3 regions of the Paenibacillus sp. FSL P4-0127 genome follow, and region 3 is predicted to be linked to each of the others. Evidence: riboswitches for the same ligand, from Rfam matches in the RefSeq annotation. Region 3 holds a riboswitch; each other region holds the start of a gene.
The links. Region 3 has a riboswitch for thiamine pyrophosphate ahead of NYE74_RS13790 (thiamine phosphate synthase). Riboswitches for the same ligand answer to the same signal wherever they lie in the genome.
Positions count from the first base shown of each region.

Region 1: it holds a riboswitch for thiamine pyrophosphate, as region 3 does, so the genes downstream of both, tenA (thiaminase II) here and NYE74_RS13790 (thiamine phosphate synthase) in region 3, are expected to answer to the same signal.
Region 2: it holds a riboswitch for thiamine pyrophosphate, as region 3 does, so the genes downstream of both, NYE74_RS26610 (ABC transporter substrate-binding protein) here and NYE74_RS13790 (thiamine phosphate synthase) in region 3, are expected to answer to the same signal.

Region 1 is NZ_JBBOWY010000001.1:3,616,471-3,626,702, forward strand. It holds gene NYE74_RS16275 (AraC family transcriptional regulator) at 1-311, opposite strand, end outside; gene NYE74_RS16280 (alpha-mannosidase) at 461-3,709, shown strand; TPP riboswitch at 3,795-3,898, shown strand; gene tenA (thiaminase II) at 4,079-4,786, shown strand; gene thiM (hydroxyethylthiazole kinase) at 4,806-5,654, shown strand; gene thiD (bifunctional hydroxymethylpyrimidine kinase/phosphomethylpyrimidine kinase) at 5,651-6,478, shown strand; gene thiE (thiamine phosphate synthase) at 6,475-7,140, shown strand; gene NYE74_RS16305 (RNA polymerase sigma factor) at 7,414-8,007, shown strand; gene NYE74_RS16310 (hypothetical protein) at 8,004-8,597, shown strand; gene NYE74_RS16315 (hypothetical protein) at 8,722-9,300, opposite strand; gene NYE74_RS16320 (histidine phosphatase family protein) at 9,918-10,232, shown strand, end outside.
Region 2 is NZ_JBBOWY010000002.1:1,958-12,189, forward strand. It holds gene NYE74_RS26600 (ABC transporter permease) at 1-487, opposite strand, end outside; gene NYE74_RS26605 (MTH1187 family thiamine-binding protein) at 484-777, opposite strand; gene NYE74_RS26610 (ABC transporter substrate-binding protein) at 814-1,863, opposite strand; TPP riboswitch at 2,016-2,126, opposite strand; gene NYE74_RS26615 (cold-shock protein) at 2,457-2,669, shown strand; gene NYE74_RS26620 (GGDEF domain-containing protein) at 2,852-4,309, shown strand; gene NYE74_RS26625 (CcdC family protein) at 4,306-4,809, opposite strand; gene NYE74_RS26630 (Rrf2 family transcriptional regulator) at 5,129-5,608, shown strand; gene NYE74_RS26635 (lactonase family protein) at 5,697-6,767, shown strand; gene NYE74_RS26640 (sulfate ABC transporter substrate-binding protein) at 7,972-9,048, shown strand; gene cysT (sulfate ABC transporter permease subunit CysT) at 9,148-9,978, shown strand; gene cysW (sulfate ABC transporter permease subunit CysW) at 10,020-10,232, shown strand, end outside.
Region 3 is NZ_JBBOWY010000001.1:3,080,475-3,090,706, forward strand. It holds gene NYE74_RS13760 (ABC transporter substrate-binding protein) at 1-963, shown strand, start outside; gene NYE74_RS13765 (bifunctional diguanylate cyclase/phosphodiesterase) at 1,130-3,190, shown strand; gene NYE74_RS13770 (copper amine oxidase N-terminal domain-containing protein) at 3,693-4,349, shown strand; gene thiH (2-iminoacetate synthase ThiH) at 4,858-5,970, opposite strand; gene NYE74_RS13780 (thiazole synthase) at 5,957-6,751, opposite strand; gene thiS (sulfur carrier protein ThiS) at 6,757-6,963, opposite strand; gene NYE74_RS13790 (thiamine phosphate synthase) at 6,976-7,611, opposite strand; TPP riboswitch at 8,087-8,187, opposite strand; gene NYE74_RS13795 (hypothetical protein) at 8,363-9,676, shown strand; gene NYE74_RS13800 (apiosidase-like domain-containing protein) at 9,747-10,232, opposite strand, start outside.

The DNA of each region.
Region 1 (10,232 bases), 540 kb from region 3:
CAACGAAAACAAACGCCCTCGTGCGGATCGTCACGATAGTATATATGGGAATGGGTCATGCCCGGAGGGATCAGGAAAAACTCGTCTTCGCGGACCATGACGTCTTTGTCCATAAACCGGGTTTGCATCCGGCCGGACAATACGTAGTTAAATTCGTACCAGGTGTGGGCGTGGGCCGGGCATCTTCCGGCGCCGCCGGTTTGTTCGATCACGATATCGGCCCAGTCGATCACGGCGTCATCGACCCGGATTTCGCGGCACAGCCCGTTCAGCACGGAGGCCAGCTCTTGCCTCCATTTTTTCAAGTCCATAGAGATGCTCCTTTTTGTTCCTTTGCCCCAATCATATCATAATAGGACAAAAATTGATGAGGATTAGTAATTTACTTCAGGCCGTCCCGGAACGCAAAATGGGGGTGAAGTCAAAAGTTGAAACTTGCTCCAAGGGAGGAACGCAGTTCATGTTTTGGACGGAAGAAAAATTAAACGCACGGATTCGCGAGCTTGAAGCTTATCGCTACCGCGATGCGGTGCCGATCGCCGAATTCCGCGCGTTGGTCGACGAGGAAGGGCGGATCGCAGCCAGACCGCCGAAGGGCGGGGAGTGGAGCGCGATGCCGGCCGGTGAACGCTGGGAAGGCCGCGACCTTTACTTGTGGCTGGAGGCCGAGACGGTAATTCCCCAAACGTGGAAAGGCCGCCGGGTCGTCGGGGTATTTGATTTCGGGAAGACGGGCGGAGGGAACAACTCCGGCTTCGAGTCATTGCTGTATGTCAACGGAGAGCCTTATCAAGGGGTGGACTCCAACCATCAGGAGGTGTTTTTCCCCGCAGAAGCCGCCGGAACTTCCGTGCTGCTGCAATTTCGGCTTTGGTCCGGTCTGGAGGGCGGAGGTAAGCCGCAGGTCCAGGAGCACAGGCTGAAGCGGGCGGAAATCGCTTGGCTCGACGGGACGGTCGACCGTCTGTATTATACGGCCCGGGCCGTGATGCAGACCGTGGAAGTACTACATAAACACGCTCCCGAACGGACCGACCTGCTGACGGCGCTGGACCGGGCGTTTTTGCGGATCGATTGGTCGCAGCCGGGCTCCGAGGCGTTTTATGACTCGCTGGCGGCGGCCGAAGAGCAGCTGACGCGGGCGATTTCGGCGCTGCCCAAGTCGTCGCCGGTCACGGTTCGCTGCATCGGGCATACGCACATCGACGTGGCCTGGCTGTGGCGGCTCAAGCATACCCGGGAAAAAGCGGCCCGCTCCTTCAGCACCGTTTTGCGGCTGATGGAAATGTTCCCGGAATACGTTTTTTTGCAAACGCAGCCTCAACTGTATGAGTATTTGAAGCAGGATTACCCGGAGCTTTACGAGCAAATCAAGGAACGGGTCAAGGAAGGCCGCTGGGAGGCGGCCGGGGGGATGTGGCTGGAAGCCGACTGCAATTTGACGAGCGGCGAATCGCTGGTGCGGCAGCTGCTGTACGGCACCCGTTTTCTGCGCGAAGAGTTTGGTGCGGAATGCACATATTTGTGGCTGCCCGACGTTTTCGGGTACAGCTGGGCTTTGCCGCAAATCCTGCGCAAGTCGGGTTTCGATACGTTCATGACGACCAAAATCAGCTGGAACCAATACAACCGGATGCCGCACGACACGTTTAAATGGCGCGGGATCGACGGCAGCGAAGTGCTGACCCATTTCATCACCACCCCGCAGGACGGCAGTTTCTGGTGGTACACCTACAACGGCAATATCGAAGCGTCCAGCGTGCAGGGCATCTGGGATACGTACCGGGACAAGGAAATCAACAAAGAGCTGCTCCTGTCCTACGGTTACGGAGACGGGGGCGGCGGCGTCAACCGGGAGCATCTGGAGCTGCGGCGCCGCCTCGAAGCGATGCCGGGGCTGCCGAACGTCGTCACCGGGCGGGCCGACGAATATTTCGCCAAACTGCACGAGACGGTGGAAAAGGCGGACCGTTATGTCCACACATGGGACGGCGAGCTGTATCTTGAGTACCACCGGGGCACTTATACGAGCCAGGCTTACAACAAAAAAATGAACCGCAAGCTCGAACTGCTCTCCCGCGACGCCGAATGGCTGCTCAGCTTGGAGGCGCTGCTGGGCGGGGGTGACTGGGCCGCGTACCCGAAAGCGAAGCTGGACGAAAGCTGGAAAACGATTTTGCGCAATCAGTTCCACGACATTATTCCAGGCTCGTCGATTCCCGAAGTGTACCGCGACTCCAAGCTGGAATACGAGCATGCCGCGGCGCTGCTGCAGGAATGCCGCAGCCAGGCGATCCGCGCGTTGACCGGGGGCCGGGTGGCCGGCGATGCAGCAAACGATGCCGCTGCGGCGGGCGCTGCCGTGTCCGGCGATGCTGTCATCGGCGCCACGGAAGGTGAGCCGACCTATACCGTTTGGAATCCGTCCTCTTGGACGTATAGCGGCCTGGTCCCGGTCCATGGCGCCGAACCCGGCGGCCGCTGGACCGATGCCGGCGGCCGGGAGCTCGCCGCCGAGTTTGACGGAAGCACGGTATGGGTAAAGGTGGAAAACGTTCCTCCGTTGGGATTTATGGCGATAAGCCGCGGCTCTGAAGGCTGGAAGGAGGAGGCAACCGCTTCGCAAGGAGCGTCTGCGGGAAGCGAAGCGGCCATAGAAACGCCGTTTAAAGTGCTGCCGAACGGCATCGAGACTCCGCTGTATCGGATCGCTTGGAACGAACATGGCCAGTTGACCTCGGTGTTCGACCGGGCTGCCGGCCGCGAGGTGCTCGCCCCGGGGGAACGCGGCAACGTCTTCCAGGTGTTCGAAGACAAGCCGAAAATGTTTGAAGCTTGGGATATCGATATTTTTTATCAGGAGAAGATGCGCGAGGTTGAAGATCTGAAGGAATGCCGGGTTGAGGCCGGCAAGCTGCGGGCGGAAGTCGCTTTTACCTGGCGGTATATGAACTCCACGATCAGCCAGCGGATGATCTTGTACTCGGGTGACCGGCGGATCGAGTTCCGGACGGAGGTGGATTGGCAGGAGCGCCAGCAGCTTTTAAAGGTCGCATTTCCGGTGGATGTGCGGGCGACGGAGGCCACCTACGACATCCAGTACGGCAACGTCAAACGCCCGACGCATTGGAACACCTCCTGGGATTTGGCCCGGTTCGAAACGGTCGGGCATCAGTGGGCGGATCTGTCGGATCACGGTTACGGCGTCAGCCTGCTGAACGACTGCAAATACGGCCATGACATTAAAGACAATGTGATCAGGCTGTCGCTGCTGAAATCGGCGACTTACCCCGATCCGGAGGCCGATCGCGGGGAGCATACGTTCACGTATGCGCTGTATCCGCACGAGGGGCATTGGTCCGAAGGCGAAACCGTACAGGCCGCCGCGCTCCTGAATCAGCCGGTGTACGCTACGCGCGGCCAAGCGGCGGCATCCAATTTCTCCTTGCTGCGGGCCGTGCGCGTCAGCGGCAGCGGCGAAGCAGCGATCGACGCGGTCAAAAAAGCGGAGGACGGCGACGCTCTGATCGTCCGCTTCCACGAGTATAAAGGGGGCCGGGGGACGATTCGCCTGGAGAGCGATCTCACTTTTGTCTCCTGGCAGGAAACCGACCTGATGGAACGCCCTGCCGGCGAACTCAATCGGGGTCCTGCCGAACTGCAGATTTCGCCGTATGAGATCAAAACGGTCCGGCTCGAGTTCCGCTAAGGCGGCGGGGGTGCCCGGCAAGCATTCAACGCGGATTGACACTCCAGGAAGATCCAGGTAAAGTAGTGATAGTGAATCGAATAGGAAATTCCACTAGGGGCGCCGTATTCGGCTGAGACAAGAGCGTATCTTGGACCCTTTGAACCTGATCTAGTTCGTACTAGCGTAGGAAAGTGGAGCCGGTATCGCGCCGTCCGCACGTTATCGCAAGTATCATGCGACAGGTTTTGCGCGTTCAAGCCGCTCCCTCTACGGGGCGGCTTTTTTGCTGTCTCGTAAGCGGCCCGCCTCTCACCCGACCCTAAGCCCCTACGCCCTTACGATGGATGCTCCTGTATCGCAGTTCACATTTTATCGGAGGTGGAGACGATGAGTTTTACGCAAACGCTGCGCCAGCGGGCGGACGAGGTTTTTGAAGCGATTTTTGAGCATCCTTTTGTGCGGGGAATCGCCGACGGCAATCTGCAGAAAGAGCAATTGATTCATTACGTCAAACAGGATTACGAGTATTTGAACGCGTACATGCGGATCTACGGGATCGCCATATCGAAGTGCGAAAGCCGCGGCGATATCGCCCTGTTCAACGAGCAGATCTCTTTTATTTTGAACAGTGAAATCCATCCGCACCAAAATTTTTGCGCTGTCGCAGGGGTCCGTTTTGAAGATCTGCAGGGTTTCCCCTTGGCGCCGTCTGCGCATCATTACATCCGCCACATGCTGACGGTAGCGCATGAAGGCAGTTTGGGCGAAATCTTGGCCGTGCTGCTGCCCTGCCCCTGGACGTATCTGGAAATCGGCCGCAAGCTGCTGGCGGAAGTGAGGCCGGCGCCGGAACATCCTTTTCACGATTGGATCCAGTTTTACGGCGGCCGGGTGACGGACGTGACGCAGCGGTTCCGGGACGTTCTCGATCAATGGGCGGAAACCGCGGCGGAAGCGGAACGGCGGAGGATGGAGGAGCATTTCATGCAAAGCTGCCAACTGGAGTACCTGTTCTGGGACATGGCCTACAAGCTGGAGGAATGGCCGGTGCAAACGGGCCGGCGGAGCGATGACCCGTTGTCGCGGGCGAATTAACGAAGGGGGCGAACTACAAATGAGCATATTGGAAAAAGAATTATCCGCTTTGCTTACAAAAGTGCAGAACGCGAAACCGCTCGTGCACAATATGACCAACGTCGTCGTAACCAATTTTACGGCCAACGGCCTGTACGCGCTTGGCGCATCCCCGGTGATGGCTTACGCACCGGAGGAAGCGGCCGATATGGCCAAGATCGCCGGCGCCCTCGTGCTGAACCTGGGAACGCTGTCCGCCGCCCAGGTCGAGGCGATGATCATCGCCGGGTCGTCGGCGAACGCCCATGGAGTTCCGGTGCTGTTGGACCCGGTCGGGGCGGGAGCGACGCGCTTCCGCACGGAATCGGCGCTGCGCATCCTGCGCGAGGTCAAAGTGTCGCTACTAAGGGGGAACGCGGCGGAAATCGCCCACCTGCTCGGGGAAAGCCGCGACATCAAGGGCGTGGACGCCGGGGAGAGCAGCGGCGGGGATCAGGCGGAGCTGGCCGTGCGGGCGGCACGGAAGCTGAACACCGTCGTCGCCGTCACCGGACGCGAGGACGTGATCACCGACGGGAAGCTGTGCCGGGCCGTCAGCGGCGGGGACGCGCTGCTGACGCAGGTGACCGGCACGGGCTGCCTGCTCACGTCGGTGCTTGGCGCCTTCGCCGCGGTGGAACGCGACGTGCTGCTGGCCGGCACCGCCGGGCTGGCGTTCTACGGCGCCGCCGCGTCCCGCGCCGCGGAGCGTACTGCGTCCGCCGGGCCCGGCAGCTTCCAGATCGCCTTCCTCGACGAGCTGGCCAAGCTGCACCCGCACTCGCTGAAAGGCCATGCGGCGGTCAGCGAGCGGGAAGCCTCCGCGGCCGGCGGGTGGTGGCTCGGATGAGCGGCGCGGTCCGGAAGGCGCTGACGATCGCCGGGTCGGACAGCGGCGGCGGGGCCGGCATTCAAGCCGACCTCAAAACGTTCCAGGAGCTGGGCGTGTTTGGCATGTCGGCGATTACCGCCGTCACCGTCCAAAACACGCTGGGCGTGCGGAACGTGTACCCGCTGCCGCCGGAGGCCGCGGCGGAGCAAATCGGGGCGGTCGGCTCGGACCTGGCCCCGGACGCACTGAAAACCGGGATGCTGTTCAGCGCCGAAATTATCCGCGCCGTGGCGGGGCAAATCCGCGCTTTCGGCTGGGTCCGGGTCGTCGTCGACCCGGTTATGATCGCCAAAGGCGGCGCCGCGCTGCTGCAGCCCGAAGCGGTTGCGGCGCTGAAGGAGTATTTGCTGCCGCTGGCGCAGGTGGTGACGCCGAATATCCCCGAGGCCGAGGCGTTATCCGGCATCCCGATCACCGGCATGGCCGGCCGGCGCGAGGCGGCTAAGCGCATCCACAGCCTCGGGGCGAAGCACGTCGTCATCAAAGGCGGGCATGACGAGAGCGGAAGGGGGCGGATCGTCGACCTGCTGTATGACGGCGCCGGTTTTACCGAGTTCGGCGGACGGCGGATCATGACGCGGCATACGCACGGTACGGGGTGCACCTTCTCCGCGGCGGTCGCGGCCGAGCTGGCGAAGGGAGCGGCCGCCGCCGAGGCGATATCGACCGCGCGGGCGTTCATTCAGGCGGCGATCGAAGACGAGCTTGGCCTGGGGCTGGGGCACGGCCCGACGAATCATTGGGCATACCGGCGCAGGAAGGAACAGGGGGTGCGGCCGTGAACGGGCGTATTTCAGCAGCGGCTATGCGCAAATCCCTCGGCGTGTACCTGGTGATCGGCAGCGCCAACTGCCGGCAAGATCCGCTGCAGGTGACCGAGCAGGCACTGGCCGGAGGCGCAACGATGATTCAATTCCGGGAAAAGGGGCCCGGCGCGCTGACCGGGGGGCCGAAGCTAAGGCTCGCCGAACAGCTGCAGGCCGCCTGCCGCAGGGCGGGGGTTCCTTTTATCGTTAACGACGATGTCGACTTGGCCCTGGCGATAGATGCGGACGGAATTCACGTCGGCCAGGACGACGAAGCGGCCGGCCGGGTCCGCGCGCGGATCGGGGAGCGGATTCTCGGCGTATCCGCGCATACCGTGGAAGAAGCCCGGCTGGCCATTCACAGCGGCGCGGACTATCTCGGCATCGGGCCGATCTATCCGACCGCGTCCAAAGCCGATGCCCGCGAGCCGCAGGGCCCCGGCTTCATCCGGCGGCTGCGCGAATGCGGCATCGAGGCGCCGCTCGTCGCGATCGGCGGGATCACGGCCGCAAGCGCCGGGGAAGCGATCCGCGCCGGGGCGGACGGAATCGCCGTCATTTCCGCCGTAACGCAGGCCGCCGATGTCCGCAAAGCGGTGGAGGAGCTTCACGCCGCCGCCGCTTTAGGCCGCGGATGAAATGACCAGAAAGCAAAGCAGGGCCATCCATGACCGGACGGCCCTGTAATATTTTTCAACAAATGACCATGGGTTTATTTTTTAAATTCCGGCTCCTGTGGTATAATATGAATTGTTTTTGGCTATAATGTATGGCTTCGCCAAACGATCTCCAACGGAACAAACAGAAGTTTATATAAACGACCGCAACTTTTTTGATCCTGTTCGGTAATAATTAATGTAAGAATCGAACGGGAAGAAGCACATGGAAGTGCGAGGAGGTTTCGCCCCGAAATGACCGATTCCCAGATGATACGCGAGATTAAAGAAGGCAACACGGAACTGTATTCGGAGTTGATGCGAAGGTATCAGCGAAAAATATTGGCTTTCGTTTATCACATGTTGAAAAGCGCTCAATTGGAGCAGCTTGCCGAAGATTTATGCTCGGAGACGTTCTACAAAGCGTTTCGCAGCTTGCATTCGTTCCGGGAGGTGGACGCTTCTTTCTCCACCTGGCTTTACACGATAGCACGGAATACAGTGCTTAGCGAACTGCGCAAACAGCGCAGCGGAAGTGTTCCGCTCGAAGAGAGCGGGTACATTCCTTTGGCGCCAATCGAGGTCGCCCCGGAACAAGCCGTTCTGCGCAGCGAGAAGGTTGGTATGGTGCGTGAAGCGATCAACAAATTACCGGAGAAACAAAGGTCCGCTTTGATATTGCGCGAATACGATCAATTGGACTACCAGGAGATCGCCAGTATTTTGGGCCAGAGCGTCAGCGCCGTAAAATCGCTTTTGTTCCGCGCACGAAGCAGCGTCAAAAGCCAGCTTGAACCCTACTTTTACGAACCGGTCTACGAGCATTACGAAGGGATGAAAAGCAGATGAATTGTAGAGAGGCCCAAGAACTGTTCGGTTTGATGCGGGATTTGCCCGAACAACATCCCCAGCGTATAGAGCTGGAGCGGCATCTTTTGGGCTGCGAGTTTTGCAATACTGAGTACCATTACTGGCGGGAAAGCATGGACATGCTGCAGTACATACCCATAGAAGTGACCGAGGAGCAGGCCGAGGCCGTAAACCGTAAGGTCATGGACCGTATTTATGCGGAATCTCCGTGGCTGGCGCCGGATGTCAAGGCCGGCGTGACCCGAGGCTACCGCCGGCGGATTATCGGCTGGGCCGCCAGCTTTTTGGTCGTGTTCCTGTGCAGCTTTATTTTTCTGCTCGTGGACCATTCCGGCCAGCCCGAGGCTTCGCAACCGGCGACAGGCATCCTTCCCACAGCCGTTGCCGCTCCCGATGCGAAGACATCCGAGCCCATGTCGTTTACTCTGCCGAGCATTTCTCCGGGGATTGTTGAGCCGTTCGCCGCTCAAATGGGACCGGCCTATCCGCAATACTGGATGCTGCTTTCGATGGCGGGCATGCTGCTTGCTTTGATTTCCTGGAAAGGAATCCGCCGTTCCAAAAGATAATAAACGGGTTTGAAACGCTTCTTTCGCTACAAAAGCGGGCGGGGCGTTTTTTTCGTATACTCCTGGACAGGCATCGCTTTAGAGGGGATAAAAAGAGCTGCCGAGCGAGCTCGACAGCTGATCATTATTCCGCTTGCCCGGTTTGCATCGGTTCGCTATTTTCACTAAGAACATTTCCGTCCGTATCGAGAAAACGGATAAGCGGTTGTTTATCGTTTTTATAGTAATCGGAGTGTTCGTACAATTGACGGATAATCGGATCAAACAAGGCGGTCATAATCCCTACACCCAGTTCTCCGCCGGATTCGGCCGGGTCAAGAACAAACTCAATGGTTTGATCATCAACCATCTCTGCGCTTTTAAAAGGTGTCTCTTCTCCGTCTTCTGTGGGTTTAGCGAGTTCATCGAGAAATGCCTTGAAATCTTTGTGCGATAGATGTACTTTTTCCCAATCACTGGCATCCATGCCTTCCAAACCTTTGGAATCCAGCAAATCCTTGCCTTGGCTTTCGGTTTCTTCATCTGCCGTTTCCACATGGTTTCCGGAATTCTCTTTGACGGACGCGTTTGTTGGAGTGGAGTTTGCGGGAGCGGTGTTAGCAGGCTCGCTGCTATCGCTTTTTCCCCCGCCGCAGGCCGCTAATGCGGAAAGCATTAGGATTGATGTCATCATTACAGCTAAACTTTTTTTCCATGGTTTCATCTTCTGTTACTACCCCTTTTCCCGAATGAAAATAAGGGCTCTGCCGAAAAAATGGCGCTTGAGCTATCGATGGAGCACGAAACACACTTCAATTTCTAACGGACTGTAAAGCCGCCATTTCAGTAAAATCGGGAGATTTCAGAAGTTACCGGGCACCAGAGCCGCTATTTTACCTGGAACTGCCGGTTTCTAGTCATTTTCGGGCCAATAAGGTCGCTGCGGTCCGTTAGAAAATAAAACTCCTGTTTTTTAGCGAAAAAAAGAGCGTCTCAGTCCGTTAGCCGAAGTTCGGCGACCACGGCTCTCTCAAAGGTCATCGTCAAGCGCTTTTTTAAAGCCGAGCCCTTTTTCCGCCTTGCGCGAGTAAAAAGACCTATTCACAACCTATGTATAAGAAAAAAATAGTCTTATAGATTTAGTATACGTTAGTTTTTCACGGAAGGCCAACCTAATAATGGAAATGGCGGAGCTGAACAATTCTATAATCGCAAGAAAAATTTCCTTAGAACGCGGTCTGTCTTCTATGGGTGTACGCCGATATGAATTTTTCTTATAATAAAGAAATACTCGCTAAAGCCATAAACGTTGAATGCGATGCACACATAAGGAGGATGATTATGCTTGTCGGGTTAATACGCCATGGACTTACCGACTGGAACGCGGCGGGAAAAATCCAGGGTCAAAGCGATATTCCGCTGAATGAAGAGGGTAGAAAGCAAGCGAAACGGCTGGCGCGCAGATTGCAGGAGGAAAAGGAGTACCGCTGGGATTTTGTCATTACAAGCGGTCTGTCGCGGGCTCAGGAGACCGGCTCCATCATTGCCGAAGCGCTGGACATCCCGCTGTACGATCCCGATTCGCGGCTGATGGAGCGCGCGTTCGGCCAGGCCGAAGGGATGACGGCGGAAGAGCGTGAAACGTTATGGGGCAAA
Region 2 (10,232 bases), on a different contig from region 3:
CTTTGGACGCCCCGATCATCCGCATGTAGTTCAGCATCACCCGGTCCGTGCGGTCCAGTCCGTCCATGGCGGCAACGGCCACGGGGAAAAAGCAGACGAGCGTAATGACGATGATTTTGGGCAGCATGCCGAAGCCGAACCAGATCATAAGCAGCGGAGCCAGCGCGATGCTGGGCACGTTTTGGCTCAAGATGATCAGCGGGTAAAGCGATGCTTTCAGAAACGGCACATAATGCAGCGCAAAAGCGACCAGCAGGCCGACCAGCGTGCCGATGGCGAATCCGGCCAGCATCAGGCGCAGCGTAGCGAAGGTATGCTCCCTTAAACCGGCCGCCTCGGCAGCCGCTTCGCGGCCGATGTCGAGCGGGCTGGGCAAAACCCATTTATCAATATTGAAGAAGATCGTAGCCCCTTGCCAAACAAGCAAAAACAGGATGACCGCCGCAAGCGGCGGCCATACGCTGTTCCACAGGCTGCGGAAATTCATGGGCGGTATTTCGCGGTCAGCTTATCCATGCTGACGCCCTGCGGGTTGTAGGAGATTTTAATCTGCGAAATGATTCCGGTGCTGCCAAACTCGATAACGGCTTCGTTCATCTTTTTGACGATGGCCAGCAGCTCGTCCAAATCGCCCTCCATCGTGGTCTCCAGCGGATTCACCTGATATTTGACCCCGGAGGCCTGAATGACCTCGATTGCGCGGTCGACATACGGAATGACGTCTTCGCCGTTTGGCGTTTTCGGAATGATCTGAATGCTAAGCAGTGCATTTGGCATAAAATTCAGCATCCTTTCTTGGGTTTATTTTTCTTTTTACTCGGCAGGCAAAAAATCGTTTGTAAACGCGGCGCCGACATCAAGCGGCTTCTCCAGCAGCCCGCGCTCGTGCATCCAGTCGGAGTAGTTCTGCCATACTTCCTTTTTCTGCTCGCCCCAGCGGGCCGCGTCATCGCGGTATTTCGGGCTAAGCCACTTCTGGCTGGCGACGACCAGGTCATGGTCCAGTTCAGGCACCGCCTTCAGCAAAATTTGCGCGGCTTCGTCCGGATGATCGGCGGCGTAATTGTATCCTTTGGACACGGCGCGCATAAACGATTTGACCAGCTCCGGATCGTTTGCGATCGTTTTCTCGTTCGTCACGATAACCGGCGTGTAATAGTCGAGCTTATCGGAGTAGTCCTTGACGTACAGCATATCGAGCGGCTCGCCCCGGAGCTCCGCTTCAATGCCGGTCCAGGCGTAGAAAATCCAGGCGAAGTCGATGTCGCGCTTCACGGCGGTGAAGTAGTCGGCATCCCCGATGTTGAGGAATTTGACTTTGCCGACGTCGGCGCCTTCCAGGTCCATGATCGACTTCATGACGGCCTCTTCTACCGGAGATCCCCAACCGCCGTACGTTTTGCCTTCAAAATCCTTCGGCGATTTGATGTTTTTGCCGGCCGGAGCGGCGAAGCCGGAGGTGTTGTGCTGAATGACGGCCGCGATCGATACGAGCGGAACGCCTTGCGTCCGGCTCTGCGTGACGTTCTCCTGCACGCTGACGCCAAACGGCGCCTCGCCGGAAGCGACCATCGCTTCCGCGCCGCCGGAGCCGGGGAGCACGATATCCACGTTCAGGCCTTCCTCCTTGAAATATCCCAGCTCTTTGGCGACGTATAAACCGGTATGGTTCGTGTTGGGGCTCCAGTCGAGCACGAGCTTAACGTCGCGCGGCGCCTTGGCCCCTCCATTGTCCGCGGCGGCACCCGCGGCCGGATTGCCTTCGCTGCCGCCGGCGGCTTGGCCGCCGCAGCCGGCCAGGACCAGCAGGAGGCAGGATAGGGCCGCCGCCAGGGAAGTCCGTTTTTTTCTTTTCACAGCCATTCTCTCCTTCATCTCGTTAAATTTCCGCTAGTTGTGTTCATCTGTAACCTGAAGGCGCCCGAAAGCTTTATGGCCATAAGGTCCGGACAATAAAAAAACGTCCCGGATTCGGGACGCTGATCGGCGGGCGGAATTTAAAACATCCAAAATCATTCCATCCATGACGGCTCCCTACGCTGGCATTATCCAGATCAGGTTTAAGGGTCAGTATCTTGGAGGGATACAATCTCAGCCGGCCGATTCCAGCACCCCTGAACGATTCAACTGCAGAGTTCAATAGTCATTATAATTTTCTCCGGCGCGTCTGTCCAGCCCGGCAAAGGGAGGAGGTTTGAAATATCAGGAGATTTGCTTTCTATTTGGAAAACCGTTATAATTGAACCAATAGATGGTTTGAAAACGTGATATTTCACGTATTGAAAGGGTGCCGCTTTTGCGGATGGAACTTTTTTCAATGTGTGATTTTTTTTGATAGGCTCAACGCTCTTGGTGTGCCCCAATAGCGCCAGGAGCCGTTTTTATTCAGCTCATACAAGCGGCGTTTGGCTGCTTGCCGAATTGGTTGACCAACATCCATTTTGAGGAGGAAAATGATGAGCTACCGTAAAAAACCGTTGGAGGAAATTCCCGAGGAGAACACCCCGGTCTGGTCATGCACCAGCGAGGATTGCAACGGCTGGATGCGGGACAATTTTACGTTCGACTACACGCCGGTATGTCCTTTATGCTCTTCGGAAATGGAGAAGGGGATGAGGATGCTGCCTCAACTGAAAAATCCCACCTTCGATCCCAGAACGTCTTCCTAGGCTAATCCGATTTTTGTATAAATACCGTTGCTTGCCCCCAAACAGCCGTGTTCGCCCCAAAGCGAATGCGGCTGTTTGCCGTTTTGCGGCAGCCGGGAGAAAAAGATTGCATCTCCATTTAAAATCCACTATGTTGGAGGTACTACACGAAAAACAACCAGAAGGGGGGAATTTGCCCGCCTATGCATGGAAATTACAAGGTGGCATCGCAGGTTTTCGACATTCCCTCCGGAAGCAAGCAAAGAAAATTCGCGGTTTTTCTGGCCATTTTGATCGTGGCCGTGTCGATGGCGGCGATTCCGCTCGGTTTGAGAAATTCGCCCGGGCTGGAGCTTTTTTTTGCCGCCGCCATCGCCTGGCTGATCTTCGGGGATCTGCTTACCGCCTTTATCGCCTACAGCCAATACCGGGCGTCCGGGATTCCGTCGCTGCTGGTCTTGTCCTGTACCTATCTGTTTACCGGAATCATTACCGCCGCACATATCATTACGTTTCCGGGCCTGTTTTCCGATGCCTGGTATTTTGGCGAGCGCAGCCAGGCCGCGGGATGGTTGTGGGTGTTTTGGCATAGCGGTTTTTCTTTGGGTATATTATTGTACGTGCTCACGCAATCGATATGGCCGAAGCCGATCGGGAAAAAGGAGCATATTTTCAATTGGGGCGTGGCGGGGATTTCGTTTACTCTGCTGCTTGCGCTTGGGCTCATTGATTTGTCGATCTTTGGGGAGCGGGCCTTGCCCGAAATTATTCGATACAGCGATTACCGGCAGTTAAATTCGACCGGACTCGGCCCTGCCGTATGGCTGCTGAACTTGGCGGCACTGCTCGTGATGGCCTTGCGAAACAAAGGCCACACGGTCCTGCACTTATGGCTGACGGTGGCGATCATTGGGCTTCTGATGGACGTGACGCTGACCTTGCTGGCCGGCACCCGCTTTTCGCTCGGCTGGTACATGGCCAAAATCAACTCGGTCGTAGCGGCAACGGTCGTAATCTGCTCGGTGGTTAACGAAGTAAACCGGCTTTTTATCCGGCTTTCGGAACAGCATCGGCAATTGATTGCGTCCGGCATCGAACTGGAGAAGGCCAACGAGAAATTAACCCGGCTGACCCAATTGGACGGGTTGACCGGAATTCCGAACCGCCGCCGGTTTGATGAGATTTTGTCGCGGGAAATGGTATCGCCGGGGGATAGATCGACGTCCTTGTCGCTGCTGATTATCGATGTGGACTGTTTTAAAGCCTACAATGACCACTATGGACATCAGGGCGGAGACGAGGTGCTGCGTTCCATCGCCCAAGCGATCCACAAGAGGGTGCAAGCGATGGGCGGATTTGCGGCGCGTTACGGCGGGGAGGAATTTGTCGTGATCTTGCCGGATTGCGGCGCCGGGGAAGCCCGGAGTATAGCGGAGAGGCTTCGCAGGGCGGTGTCCGGGTTGGCCATCCCCCACGAAGTTTCCGCGGTTTCCGGCTCAGTCACGATCAGTATCGGGGGCTGCTGCATTCAGCCGTTTGATCCGGTCGACGGGCAGGAATTGATCGGCAGCGCCGACCGCTCCTTGTACAAGGCCAAGGAGGCCGGCCGCAACCGGTCTGTGGTCGAAGGCTGGACGGAATCGCAGCCCGCGGAGCTTTAAGCGGAATCGGAAGGGTTGTCGAGGCTTGCCGTCATGGCGCGGTATTGCTTCAGCATAAACAGCCGCCAGCGGACAATCATTCCGTAGGCCAGCAGAAAGAAGACGGCGCCGGTCTGAATCACGGAGATATATTGCTCCACCGCTTCGTGCAGCAGCATGCGGACAGCGAGCAGGCCGATCAGAATAAAAATAAAGCTGCGCGAGCGCTGGGCATAAACCTGCCCGTTCACCTTCTCGAATTTCGTGGTCCGGATGAGCGGATAAGAGAACAGCAGCCAGCCGAGAGCAAAGGCGATGATTCCCCAAGTGACGGGAATATGCGTCTCGGGAACGATGAACATCATGAACCCGGTCGTCATGCCGAGCGGGGGGATGATGATTTTCTTGATCGTCACGGGCCTGCGGCTTGCCTTAAGGCGGATAAACAGCACGGCAATCGCCATGGCCATGGCGCCGAAGGTAAAGGCGATTTGCATGTAAGACGGATTAATCGCATGCATGGGAGATCGATCCCTTTCTATATAAGGAAGTTATTGTTTGACAAAACTAAATACTTGTTAATAGTGCGTGTTCAAAAAGTCGGGTTTTCAGCACCGAGAAGGTTGGATGAAGCTAGGGACTGAGTAGCGGAGCGTACGTTTTGGGTACGTGAGCAACGGAAGGCCCGGCTGAATCCAAGATTCGATGTCGAGACCACTTCCTGACCTGCTTCGTGATCAAAAGACGACTTTTTGAACAACCTCTAATAGTATTTCGCGAGAACATTATAACATAATCGGCCGCTCATGTTTCAAACCTGCAAGGTAAGGGGGAAGGAAAATGAATAGCGAATTTACGGTTGCGGTCCATTGTCTGTTGTTTCTGGACAATCAAGGAGAGCAAATGGCCAACAGCGAGCAAATCGCCTGCAGCGTCGCGACCCATCCGGCCCGCGTGCGCAAAGTGCTTAGTTCGCTGCGAAAGCACGGATTGGTGACCACGAAGGAGGGGGCCGGCGGGGGATACCAGCTCAACACGGAACTTGCGCGGGTCACCTTGGGCGATTTGTACCGCCTGTTTGCCCGCGGTTCGCTGCACCCGGGCTGGTGCTCCGGCAGCGATAAGTCCTCCTGCCAAATATCGTCCAACATGCATACGGTCATGGACCGGATTTTCAGCGGCGGAGAGCAGCGACTGGAGTCGTATTTCGATGAGCTTTCCTTGTCGGAGGTCAAACGGATGGTGGACGAAACCGGCAGCCAGGCCGGAAGAGAGCGCTGCACGGGGAAATATGAGAAACGGGTAAATATGAGAATATGAAGAGTATGCAGGATATGCAGGGTCTGAAGGATACGAAGGGTCTGGAGGGTCTGTTGGAAGCGCGGGAAGCCAAAGGGGGAATGATGGGGTGAGTATTTTTAAGCGAACGGATTTCAGGTTGTTTTTTGCGGGCGCTTACGCGGAGATGGGCGACCCGGGGATTCATTTATGCGAACTGGACTTGCGCAGCGGCGCAATGCGTATTCTCGGGCAAACGGACGGGATTGCGAACCCGTCTTTCCTGGTCGCGGATATGGAGGCATGGCGGCTTTATGCGGTCAGCGAACAGAGTGAAGGGAAAACGGTCAGTTTTGCGATCGACCCGGCGGATGGCGGCTTGACCAAGCTGAACGAGCTTCCGACGCTCGGGGCGGATCCCTGCCATCTCGCATTGGCGAAGGCTCGCGGGGCCTGCCTGCTCGCCTCCAATTATTCCAGCGGCAATGTGAATAGCTTTGCGCTGGGCGAGGACGGAGCGCTGGCGGGGATACGATCGAACGTTCAGCACGAAGGCGGCGGCGTTCATCCGGAACGGCAGGAGGGGCCACATGCCCACAGCGCCGTTCCCAGCCGGGACGGGAAGTACATTTACGTCTCCGATTTGGGAATCGACCGGATCGCTATATACCGGCTGGAGGACGGAAAGCTTGCTAAACACGGGGAGTTGCGGCTCCCGGACGGCTCCGGACCGCGCCATTTTGCCATTCATCCTTCCGAGCGGTACGCCTATGGGATAAACGAATTAAACAACACGCTGACCGTATACGCATACGATCCGGGGCAAGGGCGCCTGGAGCCCTTGGAGCATGTCGGCACTTTGCCCGGGGATTTCCGGGGCGAAAACTATCCGGCCGACGTTCACCTGTCTCCGGACGGCCGTTTCCTGTACGGCTCCAACCGGGGGCACAACAGCCTCGTCCGCTTCCGCATCGATCCGGGCAGCGGCAAGCTTAACGACCCGGAATGGACCGGCACCGGCGGGAACTGGCCGCGGAACTTCGCCGTGCTGGACGGCTATGTGCTGGTAGCGAACCAATACAGCGGCAATATCGCGGCATTCCGGCGGGATGCGGAAACGGGCCAGCTGTCGCCCGCGGGCCGGGAGCTGGCCATCGCCAAGGTTGCTTGCATCGAGCCGCTGAACCCGGGAGCGTTGTAGAAGCAGGGACTGGGGATGCCGGCAGAAGCGTGGCGCGTACTGCGTTCGGAGGCCTTTTCGCGCGCCCCGTCGCCATGTTAGTACACCCGTTTACGCCCCTTTCGGCCTCCTTTCACTGGCGTTGCATTTAACGGAGGTAATTAGGCAGGGATCCGCTCCCGCCGGAAATCTAACGGTTGTACCAACCGCTATTTTGCGAAAAAAGACCCATTCTAAATTCTAACGGTTGTGAACGCTGCTATTTGCCCTGATTTGACCCCAAATAGCCGGGTTTAAGCGAAATAAGCGTCATGGCAACCGTTAGAGTTTGAAAATGGCGTTGCAGGAGTAAATATCCGCTGTGGCGACCGTTAGAATGCAAAAGAGAAACGCGTCTTGTCAAGTTTGATGCAATAGTAATGCCCCTTGTCTGAGAATAGCGGCAATTTATGTCGTTATTTCCTTCGGTTTACGCTGGATTGTTGAGATAGGGGGAAAAAATGTCTCTATTTGTGCGCAGATCGGCTGAAATCAAACAAATATACGTGTCGGACAAACAATAGCGGCAAAAAAATCCTCTATTTTTCCGGATGAATGTACAAAGCGAGATATAGCGACATTTTTTGCCGTTAACTTGGCCTAGCCTGACCTGATCTAACCTGATCTAACCCGATATAACTTGATCCGACCTAGCCTGATTTCATCTAACCCGACCTAACTTGACCTAACCCGGCTAACCCAGCTAACCCAACCTAACCTCCTGACGTTGCCCTACTTGCCCCAATTTGACCCCAATCACAACTGACCACACTTATCCGAGCTATTCTGCAGTACGCCGCACATCCGCAAACCTGACGGTCCGCCCACGCCAAACTCGTACATTTCAACGAATAACCCCCCCCCCCATTTTTGCGGCTCGTACATTCGCTTTTCGCAATATAAGGGGAGCTTATAAATAATTTGGTTTTTTTGAATAAAATGTTTGACAATTTTAGGCTCCCGATAATAAAATATCACCATAGCATACTAAACAGGTAGGAATAATTTAAAATGTTCTAACCGTACGGACGGAGGAACGCTCTACTTGCCTTGGCAGACACGGGTAGCGGCTCGGTTTGACCGTAGGGATTGGGGCGTTTCTCCGTCCTCCTTTTAGGGCTGTGCCGGAGGCATAAAGCTTGCCGGCGTTTCAAGAAAATATCAGGAGAGCAAGGGGAGTGATACGATGATCAAACTGTGGAAACAAGGGGTTCTAGTGGGTTTGGTGCTGGCGATGCTGACGGTGATGACGGCCTGCTCGGCGGATAATAAGCGGGGCGAGGAGGCCAGTGCGCAAGCCGGTTCTGCAGGCGGCGGGGAGAAGCTTAAGGAAGTGGAACTGCTGAACGTATCCTATGACCCGACCCGGGAGCTTTACGAAAAATACAACACAGCCTTTGCCGCTTATTGGGAGAAAGAGAAGGGTCAAAAAGTTACGATCAAGCAGTCGCACGGCGGCTCGGGCAAGCAGAGCCGGGCGGTGATCGACGGCCTGGGGGCGGATGTGGTTACGCTGGCGTTGGGTTACGATATCGACGCCATTCAGCAAAGCGGACTGATTAACGAGGGCTGGCAGCAGAAATTTGAGCATAACAGTTCTCCTTATACCTCGACGATTGTGTTTTTGGTGCGCAAGGGAAATCCGAAAGGGATCAAGGACTGGGACGATCTGATCAAAGACGGGGTGGAGGTTATTGCGCCGAACCCGCAAACCTCGGGCGGCGCCCGCTGGAACTACCTGGCGGCATGGGGATACGCCCTGCACCATAATAATAACGATGAGGCCAAAGCGCAGGAATTCGTTAAGGAGCTGTACCAGCACGTTCCCGTTCTGGACAGCGGCGCCCGCGGGGCGACGACGACCTTCGTCGAACGCGGACTCGGCGATGTGCTGCTCGCTTGGGAAAACGAAGCCTGGCTCTCCGTAAAAGAGCTCGGCCCGGACAAATTCGATATCGTCTACCCTTCGGAAAGCATCCTGGCCGAACCTCCCGTGGCGATCGTGGACAAAAACGCCGACAATAACGGAACCCGGGAAGTCGCCGAAGCTTACCTGAAATACCTGTACTCGGAGGAAGGACAGACGATCGCGGCGGAAAATTATTACCGGCCGACGCTGGAAAGCGTGAAAGCCAAGTTTGCCGACCAGTTCCCCGATATCAAGCTGTTTACGATTGACGAAGAGTTTGGCGGCTGGGCGCAGGCGCAGCAGAAGCATTTTAACGATGGAGGCATTTTCAGCCAGATTTACGTACCTAAGTAACCGACCGTACCAAGCGGAGGATAGGTCCCGGGAGAGGCGGGCCGAATAAACCGCCGAGCCGCATCCCGGGCCTGAAACAGGAGAAAGGATGAAGTAAACATGCACAGTAGCGCCACAAAGCGCGGAGTACTGCCCGGATTTGGGCTGACCATGGGATACAGCGTGCTTTATCTGAGCTTGATCGTGCTGATCCCGCTCTCCGCCTTGCTGCTGAATTCTACGGGACTTACCTGGGAAAAGTTTTGGGATGTCGCCACGGATCCGCGGGTCTTGGCCTCTTATCGGGTCAGCTTCCTGACCGCGGCGGCCGCCGGCCTGATCGATGCCGTGCTGGGGCTGCTGCTGGCTTGGGTGCTGGTCAGATACGATTTCCCCGGAAAAAGATTGTTCGACTCCATGATCGATCTTCCCTTTGCGCTGCCCACCGCGGTGGCGGGAGTATCGCTGACGGCGATTTACTCGTCGAACGGCTGGATCGGCTCCTTGCTTGAGCCGCTGGGCATCCGCATTGCGTTTACGCCGATAGGGATTACGCTGGCGCTGATGTTTATCGGCATCCCTTTCGTCGTCCGGACGGTGCAGCCGGTGCTTCAGGACCTCGACGCCGAAGTGGAGGAGGCCGCGGCCACGCTGGGCGCCAGCCGGTTCCGCACGTTCCGCAAAGTCGTGCTGCCCGAGCTGCTGCCGCCGCTGCTCACCGGGTTTGCGCTGGCATTTTCCCGCGGCATCGGGGAGTACGGCTCCGTCGTGTTCATTTCCGGCAACATGCCGATGAAGACGGAAATCGCCCCGCTGCTGATCATGTCGAAGCTGGAACAGTTTGACTACGCCGGTGCGACGGCGGTGGCGCTGATCCTGCTGCTCATCTCGTTCGTGCTGCTGCTGCTGATTAACTCGCTGCAGCGCTGGGTGCGCAAAACCGCGAGATAACGGGTCAAACAGGAGATTTCAGTCATGGAGGAGGAAATCATATGGCGGGTTCTGTACCGTTAGCTGCCCATAAGCCTACGGCGCCCGATCGCCAGACCCGAAAAGGGTCGGGCGCCGTGAAATGGGTGCTCATCACCCTTGCGGCGCTGGTGCTGATTTGGCTGATCGTGTTGCCGCTGGCCGTCGTAATCACGGAAGCTCTGAAAAAAGGCTGGGGGGTTTACGTGGAAGCCATCCGCGATCCCGACGCCTTG
Region 3 (10,232 bases):
GAATATTACGTGAACCAGGAGACGTTTGACGTCACCTATCATTTCCGCCGTCCGGAGGAACGGGAATACTTCCGCTGGCTCAACCACATGAACGACATCGGGCTGCTTGATCCGGAGAGCTTTGTGCAAAAAACGGACCAGTTCAGAGCGAAGGTCGCTTCGGGACGCGTGCTGGGGCTGATCGATCCCGCCTGGGACTTCGGCGAAGCCCAGCAGGCGCTGAAAGCGGCCGGGAAATTCGATCAGACTTACGGGCATTACCCGGTTACCCTGACAAAGGAATATAAAGACACGAGCTTCTGGCCGGCCGGTTTTGACGGCGGGTACGGCATCGCGATCTCCAGCAAATGCAAAGATCCGGTGGCCGCGATCAAATTCCTCGACTTCCTGGCGTCCGAAGAAGGCCAAGTCCTCAACAACTGGGGCATTGAAGGCACCGATTACGTGGTGCAGGACGGCAAACGCGTCGTCCCGGCGGATATCCAGCAAAAGATGGATAGCCAAGGCAGCGCCTACACGAAAGAATCGGGCATCGGCTTATACTGGAACCTGATGGTTCATTACGGGGACGGAATCAAGGATTCGACCGGCAATTATTTTACGAAATCGAATCCCGAGCTGCTGACGGCCACCTACAGCGAACCGGAAAAAGAGGCGCTTGCCGCTTACGGCATCGAACATTGGCGCGATCTGTTCCCGAAGGAAGAGGAGTTCCCGGAAAGAAAGGCCGGGGCCGTTTACAACATCGCCTTGCCCAGCGACAGCACGGCCGCCATTCTCGGGACCAAAATGCGGGACATCACCTGGAAACGCATCCCGGAAGCGATTATGGCCGAACCGAGCAGGTTCGACCAAATCTGGGACGCTTACCTGGCCGAGCTGGAAAAAGCGGGGGTTAAAGAGATGGAGGAGGCGTACGGTCAATTCGTCAAAGACCGCGTGAAGCTGTGGAGCGGGGAATGATTTAGATGGTCCGCTGGATAGTCCGCTGGCCCGTACGTTCGCGTACGGGCCATATTTATTGGGCCGTTGTACCTATTGTTCAGAAATTGTAGAGAATGGTGTGGTACGATAAAGTAATTATATTTTTCAGAGATAACATCGCAGAAAGTCGGGACGCAAAATGATGATGGAAGGCAGCTACAACTACTATATCGTCGCGCTATCGGCAGCCATCGCGATATTGGCGTCGTATTCCGCATTAAGCATCGCCGCCAAAATTTCGTCCTCTGACGGAAAAATGAGGTTGTTCTGGCTGCTCGGCGGCTCGCTCGTCATGGGAAGCGGCGTTTGGTCCATGCATTTTGTGGGAATGCTGGCGTTTCATCTGCATGTTCAAGTGAAATACGATGCTTGGCTTACCCTGCTGTCGATGGGGGCCAGCGTCACCTCGTCGTTTATCGCGTTTTATATCACCATGCCTAACGACGTCAAGCGTTATCAAATTGCCATCGGCGGCCTGATGATGGGAGCCGGAATCGTGACGATGCATTACATGGGAATGGAAGCGATGATCATGCCGGCGGGGCTGTCGTACGATAAAACGCTGTGGGCGTTGTCGGCGGTCATTGCGGTTGCCGCGTCTTACGCGGCGCTGTTTTTGTTCTTGCGCTTCCGCAGCCAGAAAGCGTTCAGTTGGCTGAAATGGATGTCCGCGGTCGTGATGGGCTTTGCGATCTGCGGGATGCATTATACGGGAATGAAAGCGGCGCGGTTTCACACCGCCATGGACATGGATATGGGCATGAGCATGGCTCGCGATTCCTCCATGGACATCTTTTTGCTGTTTGCCGTCACCGTGACGATATTCATCATCCTGCTGGTATCCTGGGGAGCGATGTTTTTTGACCGCCACGTCCTCGAGAAAATGGCGTACATGGACACTATCACCGGACTTCCCAACCGCAACGAGATGAACCGGTTTTTTGACAAATATACAGGCGGCGAGACCTTGGCGGTGCTATTCATCGACCTGGACCAGTTTAAAGCGATTAACGATACATTAGGGCACAATGTCGGCGATTTGCTGGTTCAGGAAGTGGGGTATCGCCTGCGGCAGTTTGTTCGCCCGGACCGGAAGGCTTTCCGGATCGGGGGCGACGAATTTCTGTTCATCGTAAGAGGGTGCGAGCGGGAACAAGCCGAACAACTGGCGGGGGAAATTTTAAAGAGCATCAAGCAAGTGGTCCGGGTGGAGGGGAACGAGCTGTACGTCACGGGGAGCATCGGCATCAGCATCGGTTCGATCCGGGAATCCGACCGTTCCGTCCTGCTCAAGACCGCCGATACGGCGATGTACAAGGCCAAAGGCTTGGGCAAAAACCAGTATTCGATTTACACCGATGAAATGGGCGTCAAAGAGGTCCGCAAAATGGAATTGGAGAAGGATTTGCAGCTTGCGCTGGAGCAGCGCCAGTTCTATATCGAATATCAGCCGAAATGGAATGTGAAAATGAACCGGATGGCGGGATTTGAGGCGCTGCTCCGCTGGCAGCACTCCCGTTTGGGGATCGTTACGCCGACGGAATTTATTCCGCTGGCCGAAGAAACGGGGCTGATCGTTCCGATTACCCGCTGGACCATGGAAGAAGCCTGCCGCCAATGCAAGGTATGGCAGAGTCAGGGCATCCGCCAGCCGGTGTCCGTGAATTTGTCCGGGCGCCTGTTTCATACCGATAGCTTGATCGATATGGTGCAAAGCGCGCTGGCGGCGGCGGATCTCGCTCCGGACATGCTGGAGCTGGAAATCACGGAATCCATGGTGCTTTACGACATCAATGAGATCGTCAGGCAGCTGGAAGCGGTGCGGAAACTGGGCGTGCGGGTGTCCATGGACGATTTCGGCACAGGATATTCGTCGATCGGGCTGCTCGATAGGATTCCGATCGACGCGCTCAAGCTGGACCGCCTGTTTATCGACGACCTGGAGTCCCCCAGCAAGCGCGCTATCATTAAAGCCATCGTCTTGATGGCGGAAAAGCTGCGGCTGGATGTAGTCGCCGAGGGCGTGGAAAACAGGGAGCACATCGAATTTTTGACCCAGCTGGGCTGTCACGTCATGCAAGGTTTTTTCTACGGCAAACCGATGAAAAACGAAGAAATCGCCGACTGGATAAGCACGGCGGGAACTGGAGCGGGGAGCGCCTTGCAGGCAGTGAAAGAATCCGGCGCGGGTGCGGCAATCGATTAATTGGCTCTGATGATTGCCGAGTCTTGCCGAGTTGCTTGTTTATAGCCGCCCTTGTGAACTGGATGTCTAGTTGGTGCGGTGGCTAGTTGCTGCTGCTGGCCGGTCGGTCGGGTGCTTGCTTGGCTAGTTGACATGTAGCCTGGCCGGCGACGGTTGGCCTGATCGCGGCAGCTAAAGGACCTGAAATGAAAAGCCCATACTTGCCTGTAAAGGCGAGGGTTCAATTTCTAACGGATGCCACAAGCGCTATTTGTTCCAAATACAATGATTCCAAACTCTAACGGTTGCCATGACGCTTATTTCACCTAAATCCGGCTATTTTTGCGTAGATTCGGGCAAATAACAACGCTCGCAACCGTTAGAATTTAGAATAGGTCTTTTTTTGGAAAATAGCCGCTGCTACAACCGTAAAATTTCCGGTCAGCTTTAGCTAGAAGCGGTATTCGGCTGACCAGGTCTATGTTACTATTAATTAGGAAAAATTATCCGGGAGGTAGAATTCATGAAAAAGCGTATTGTTGTCTTGAGTATGGCGATCATGATGGTCGCGGCAAGCGCGGCCCCTGCTGGTGCGCATCCGGGCCGTACGGATTCCAAAGGAGGCCATACGTGCCGGACCAACTGTGAGAAGTGGGGGCTGGAGTACGGGGAATACCATTATCATAATGGCGGAGGGTCAAGCTCCAAGTCCGGCAGCAGCAAGGCCGGCAGCAGTAAATCCGGGTCAAGTACAAAAAGCAGTTCTACTTCAAAGAAAAAGCCGGCGAGTAAGAAAACGGCCGGCAAGCCTGCCGCTCCCGCCTATCAAACGACAAATTTGACGTTGAAAGTAAACGGCGAACAGGTGCCAATGGAGCATTCTCCCATCATGATTCAAAATACGAACCTCGTCCCTCTGCGCGAATTGGCCAAAAGTTTGGGGGCGTCAACGACTTGGGATCCCGATTCCCAAACGATCGGCGTCTCCAAAGACGATAATAAGATCACATTGACCATCGGAAGCGCGACGGTGTTCTATAATGGTGCCCAAGAGACGATCAGCGCCGCCCCGAAGATCATCGAAGGTGTTACTTATGTCCCGGCGCAAGCCGTTGCCAAAGGATTAAAAGCAAACTTAAGCTACGATAAGGAGTCGGAGGTTTTGGACATATCCCTGTGATCTTAAACCATAAGCACATGGGTCGGACGATATACCGGTTCAACCGTGGGAGTATTAATATCCTGCCAGGTGAGGTGCTAAATGACAAGGGAGAGGTTGTACGTAAACGAACATAAATGCAGTTTTGCGGTGTTGCTGTATATTAATCAGAACATATCATTTAAGATAAATAAGGAGCCGTGCGGGTAACACGACTCCTTGCAAAGTACCCGCTTTTAAGGGCGGAGGCTCGTTTAACCGTGGAAGTTAGGCTCCCAGGTCGTCAAATCCAAGGGGGCCTACTTCTTTTTTTTAAGTAGGTAAGTAAAGCGAGAAGATTATACCATGGATTATATGAGGCAGTCTCGTCACGGGCTGCTGCTTTTTCTATCTCTCAACCTAAATAAGTTGAACTATAGAACAGGACAAGTGGATTTCTACTTTAATAAAATTAGGTTAATAATAAGAAATCCGGGAACAACAACGATCGGAAGAACATTTCACCCGCCTGCCTCTATCCGTCCAAATTTTAGTTTAACTTATATAGAATCTCCCAATCTTTAAAAACCGGCTGCAGCCCGTTTTCATACAGCATCTCGCGAATCTCCGGCACGCTGCGTCCGTCCGAGATTTCAAATTGCGGCGTTCCTCCCGTATGGGTGTGGCCTCCAACCGCCGTGGACACGCCCGCCGACATCTTGGTCACCCCGAGATGCACAAGTTTATCGCGCAATAGAGCGGGTTCTCTGCTGGACAAGGTGATGCCGGCCCGGGGCAAAAAGAGCCGATACGCCGCTATAATCTGCACCAGCGCCCTGTCCGAAACTTCCGATTCCGGATGAAAGTCTCCCAGAAAAGGGCGGAATCTCGGGATCGACAAGCTGATCTCGCAGTCGGGGTACTTCTGCTGAAGATAATCGGCATGCAGCGCCGTAATAAACGCCTCCTGCCGCCAATCATATAAGCCGAGCAGAGCGCCGATATTTACGGAACGAAATCCCGCTGCACAGCCGCGCTCCGGCGCGTCGATGCGGTTTTTAAAATTACGCTTGGGGCCTTTAATATGCAGCTTCCCGTATGTTCCCCGATGATAAACCTCCTGAAAGACGGTTAAACTGTCAACTCCCGCCTCGGCGAGCTCCCTGTATTCGGTGACGGACATCGGATTCACTTCAATGCCGAGCGAAGCAAAATGCCCGCGCAAAACCTTGACGCAATCCTTAATATAGCTGACCGGAGAGTCTTTGCGCGATTCGCCGGTTAGCAGCAAAATATGGCGGATGCCGGTAGAGGCGATCGCGGCCGCTTCCTGTTCGACTTCTTGCATATCCAATTTCCTGCGCGGAAAATCGTAGATAGAACTAAAGCTGCAATATTCGCAGTGATTCACGCAGAAATCGGACACATACATCGGGGTAAACAGCTGTACGGTATGACCGAACTGGCTCCGGGTCACCTGCCGGGCCATCTGCGCCATCTCCTCCAGGTGCTTTCCGGACGCCGGGGACAGCAAAACGAGCAGATCCTCTTCATTTATTCTTCGCTTTGCCAGCACCCGCTTAATATCCGCAGCGGAATATTGCGGCCAGCGCTCCTGAAAGGAAAACTGTTCCAACGACAATAGTTTGTTATAAAAACTCACTTGTCCGCTCCTCTTCGTCCAGGAAACCGGTTAATGGGGAGGAGGCAACCGCTTCTTGCTGCACCGGGCCCAATCCCGCCAGATAGGCCTGTCTGCCCGCCGCTACCGCACCGCGGAACGCTTCCGCCATGCCAAGCGGATCGCGCGCGGTGGCGATCGCCGTGTTCAGTAAGACGGCAGCGGCTCCCATTTCCATCGCTTCCGCCGCTTCCGAAGGCCGGCCGATGCCGGCGTCCACGATGACAGGCAGCCCCGCTTCTTCGATCATCATGCCGATCAGCTCTTTGGTGCGCAGGCCCCGGTTGCTGCCGATCGGGGAACCCAGCGGCATGACCGCCACGGCTCCCGCATCCCTTAGCCGGAAGGAAGCCGTCAGATCCGGGTTCATATACGGGAACACGGCGAATCCCTCGGCGGCCAGCACTTCCGTGGCTCTGATCGTCTCCATATTGTCCGGGAGCAGGTATCTTTGATCATTAATCACCTCTAATTTGATCCAATGGCCCATGTCCGCCGCCCGGGCAAGCCGGGCGATCCGGATGGCCTCATCGGCGCTACGGGCGCCGGAAGTGTTCGGCAAAAGCGTCATATGCGGCGGGATATGGTGAAGGAGATTTTCCTCCTCCCAGTCCGGGTTAACCCGCCTTAACGCTACAGTAATCACTTCCGCTCCCGACCTTGCGATCACTTCGGGAATCAGCGTGTTGCGGTTATATTTGCCGGTTCCGATAAATACTCGGCTGGACAACGCCTTGCCGCCAATGTGAAATACATCTTCCATGCTTATCAGCCTCCTCCTACAAAATGTACAAGCTCGATGCGATCACCCTCGGCCAGCCGGGTATTGGCATACGCCTCTTTTCGGACAACCGTCCCGTTCAGCTCAATCAAAATTTTTTCCTTATTCCACGGGCTGTCAGCCAATAAATCGTCCACCGTAACGCAATCTTCTTTCAGCAGGGTGTCTTTGCCATTTAGATGTACCTGCAACATTTTCACCTCCTCTCAGGGCCACGCGGCATGGATGGCGTCACGATAGGATTTGGCGTGCGCCGCTGGGTCCGCGGCAGAGTGGAGGCCGGACAGGACGGCAATGCCTTGTGCACCGTTTCGGATGACATCCCCCGCATTATCCGGCCGTATTCCTCCGATGGCAATGACCGGAACCGGGCAGCGAGCGCAGACCTCGGCCAGCATGTTAAGCCCGCGCCCGGGAAGGCCGGGTTTGCTGGATGAATCATAGACATGGCCAAAAAGACAGTAATCCGCTCCCTCACTCGCGGCCTGAGCTGCTTCTTCGGCAGAATGCACGGAACATCCGATTCGCATTCCTTGGGCAAGAGAGCGTACGGAAGCTGCCGGAAGACTGTGGCCCGCCAGTTGAATATTTGCCGCTCCCGCGGCCAGCGCAACATCCAGCCGGTCGTTGATGACGATTTTTTCCAGCGGTACTCCCGCTTGGCGCAGCAGCTTCACCAGCTCGAACTGCTTTTTGGCCGAAAGCTGCTTATCGCGCAAATGAATGTAATCGACATAAGGAAGAACAGCCGCCGCAACGCTCAGCAGCTCATGGCTCTTGATTCCCTCGGCCGATATAAGATGAAGTTCAGGCGCAGCATAAGCTGGGTGACGGTTCATCATGCGGATATCACTCCCAGTTCCATTATTCAATGCTAAAAATAAAGGCTTAACCTAGAAATCGCTGCTTGACAGGCGATTGCCGGAACGACCGGGGCAGCGTCGGCCTTCAAAATAGCGGCTCTTTATGTACTTATTTCGGGAATCCAAGCCTGTTCATCTCCGTTAGCGGCATTTTAAGTACTTATTTTTCTATGAATGGTCCGGAACACGGGCATTTCCTTGCGGCGGGGGAAGATAGAGGCATAAATTTACTCTATTTCTCCTAAATGAACAGATATCATCGGACTAAGGCCATTTTGTATCCTTATTTTTTCAGGAGCTCGAGTTTCTTGGGCAGCCCTGGTTTCTGGCTATTCGATTGTTTTGCCAAGCGCCGTTTTTGGTGGTTAGCCAAAATAAACGCCAAAAAACCGCCCTCCTTCAGGAGGGCGGCTAAGAACAATAACGGGAAATAAGCCATGACAGGCATCAATCCATTCTTAACTCTCCACTTCCCTACGCAGGTATTAACCGGTTCAGGTTCAAAGGGTCCGAATTTGCATTCGTCTCAGCCTTGCGGCACCCCTAGTGTCGATCGATATTGAATTGTTTTATTTTAATATACACTATACATGCTTAACCAGAAAATAACAATTATAAATTTAAATAATAAAATGAATATTTCGGACTATCAACGCCTTTGCTAAAATATCCGATAAATGAATCGTCAGTAAATTTTAGTAAATTTTCTAATGAAGGAGAAAATGAAGAAATGAAACGGAAAATTACGGTGTTCATTGCAGTGCTTGCTATTATGCTGCTTGGCCAAAATGCGCTTGGATCAGCCTCTGCCCAAGATATCGGTTCGATGATGGGGGGCGGTAATTTCACCGATGGCAGTACGACACAAACCAAACGTTTTGAGGGGCTTAACGCTATCGGGGCCGGAATGGCCCGCGTCAACGTGTACCCCCAATATTATTATGCGAATGGTACGCCAACTCCCGAACGGCTCGACAAGATGATGCTTCAAGCCTACAAATACGGAATTACGCCGATGATCCTGTTCGAATACTACGGTTCTTATGCGGACAATGGATTGCCGATCGGCGACTACGATAAATGGTACAGTATCGGCCAGGCTTTCGCCGAACGTTTCCGTCCAAACGGAACATGGGCCCAGAAGAGCGGCATACAGGACTGGGGGATTAGCATTTATACGGCGATCAACGAGCCCGATGTGGAAAATGCGATCTCCAAAACGGATTATCACAATGCGCTTGAAGGTTTGGCGGACGGTGTGCATTCGGTCGATCCGTCCCTGAAAGTAAATCCCGGCGGATTTGCCAGAGCGAATTCGCACAGTGATTTTACCCTTAGAGGTTACGGGCCGGCGATCGCCGATTTGTATAATTCCGGCAAACTCGACGGTATCGATTTGCATACCTACTACGATGTTCAATACGCGCCTATAAAGGGAACTTACAAACATTCTGCACAGAACAACTTTGATTCCGTCAAAAAGGCTTCCGGCATTACGGCGGATATCCACTTTTACTCGACGGAGTTCAACTTCAAGAAACGCGCGATCACCGAAGAAGAAGCGGCCAAAGGCTTTCTGACGGCGATTTGGGATAATCTCGGGGTCGTGAAAAATGACGGCCAAACCCCGGCCACCCAATTTGCGTTTCCGTGGTGCCTCTTTAATTCGACGACCGCCGACGGTTATTACGGTTTAAGTCTGAGCGCGGATTCGTGGGTGCCGACGGCTCGGGGCAAAACGCTGGAGTACGTGATCCGAGCGACAAGAGGGATGTCGTTTGCTTCGCTCGATCCCAAGCAAAGCGGAGAATATGTGCTTAGCGGAAACGGCAAATGGATGTGGGTGTGGCAGAACCTGAATTATTGGACCGATCATAGCGGCGGCTCCTTTACCATTGATGGCTTGCCGGACGGGACTTACAAGCTGGAAGTTATCGGCTGGGACGGAGTAAGGGAGACGATCCCGATCTCCGGTGAAGCTTCTTATACCGTCAGCGGTTTGGCCGAAGGGGAAACTTATATGTTTGTGGCTTATACGAAGTAATTTGCAAGTTATGATAATAAATAGAAGAACCGTGTTGAGCACGGCTCTTCTCGTTCAATAGATGGGAATATCATTTTTTGCTGCCGATCAACAAAACATCCGCTTCGAATTCGTGCATTTCAATGATCGTGATGTTCTCGCGGACGGTAACCTGAGGGACCGCGAATCGCCGGTGCTCCAGGTCGATAAGCGTAAATTCGTAGCCGCCGAGGTCGGCATCCAGCTTCAGCACGGTGTTGACCGGCACATAAACGGCCATCTTGCCGAGGCCGGCGGTGGCGGCCGCGCGGATTTCTTCCGTGTTCTTCAGCACAATATTCCAGGGGCGCAGATCGGCCAAGCCGTATAGCTCAAACAGCCGTTTGGCAAACCCGTAATCCCAGGCTCCTTCAAATTTTAGCGCGGACCGCCAATCGTAAGGGCTGTCGAAGCCTTCGCCGGTCACGCCGAAGCGCCGGCCTTTTTGATGCCAGCTCCAGATACCGTGCGCCCCGTAAGTCACACCCGCTGCGGCCCCGGAAAGCAGGCTTTGCCAGGCGGCTTTGCGGACATCGGC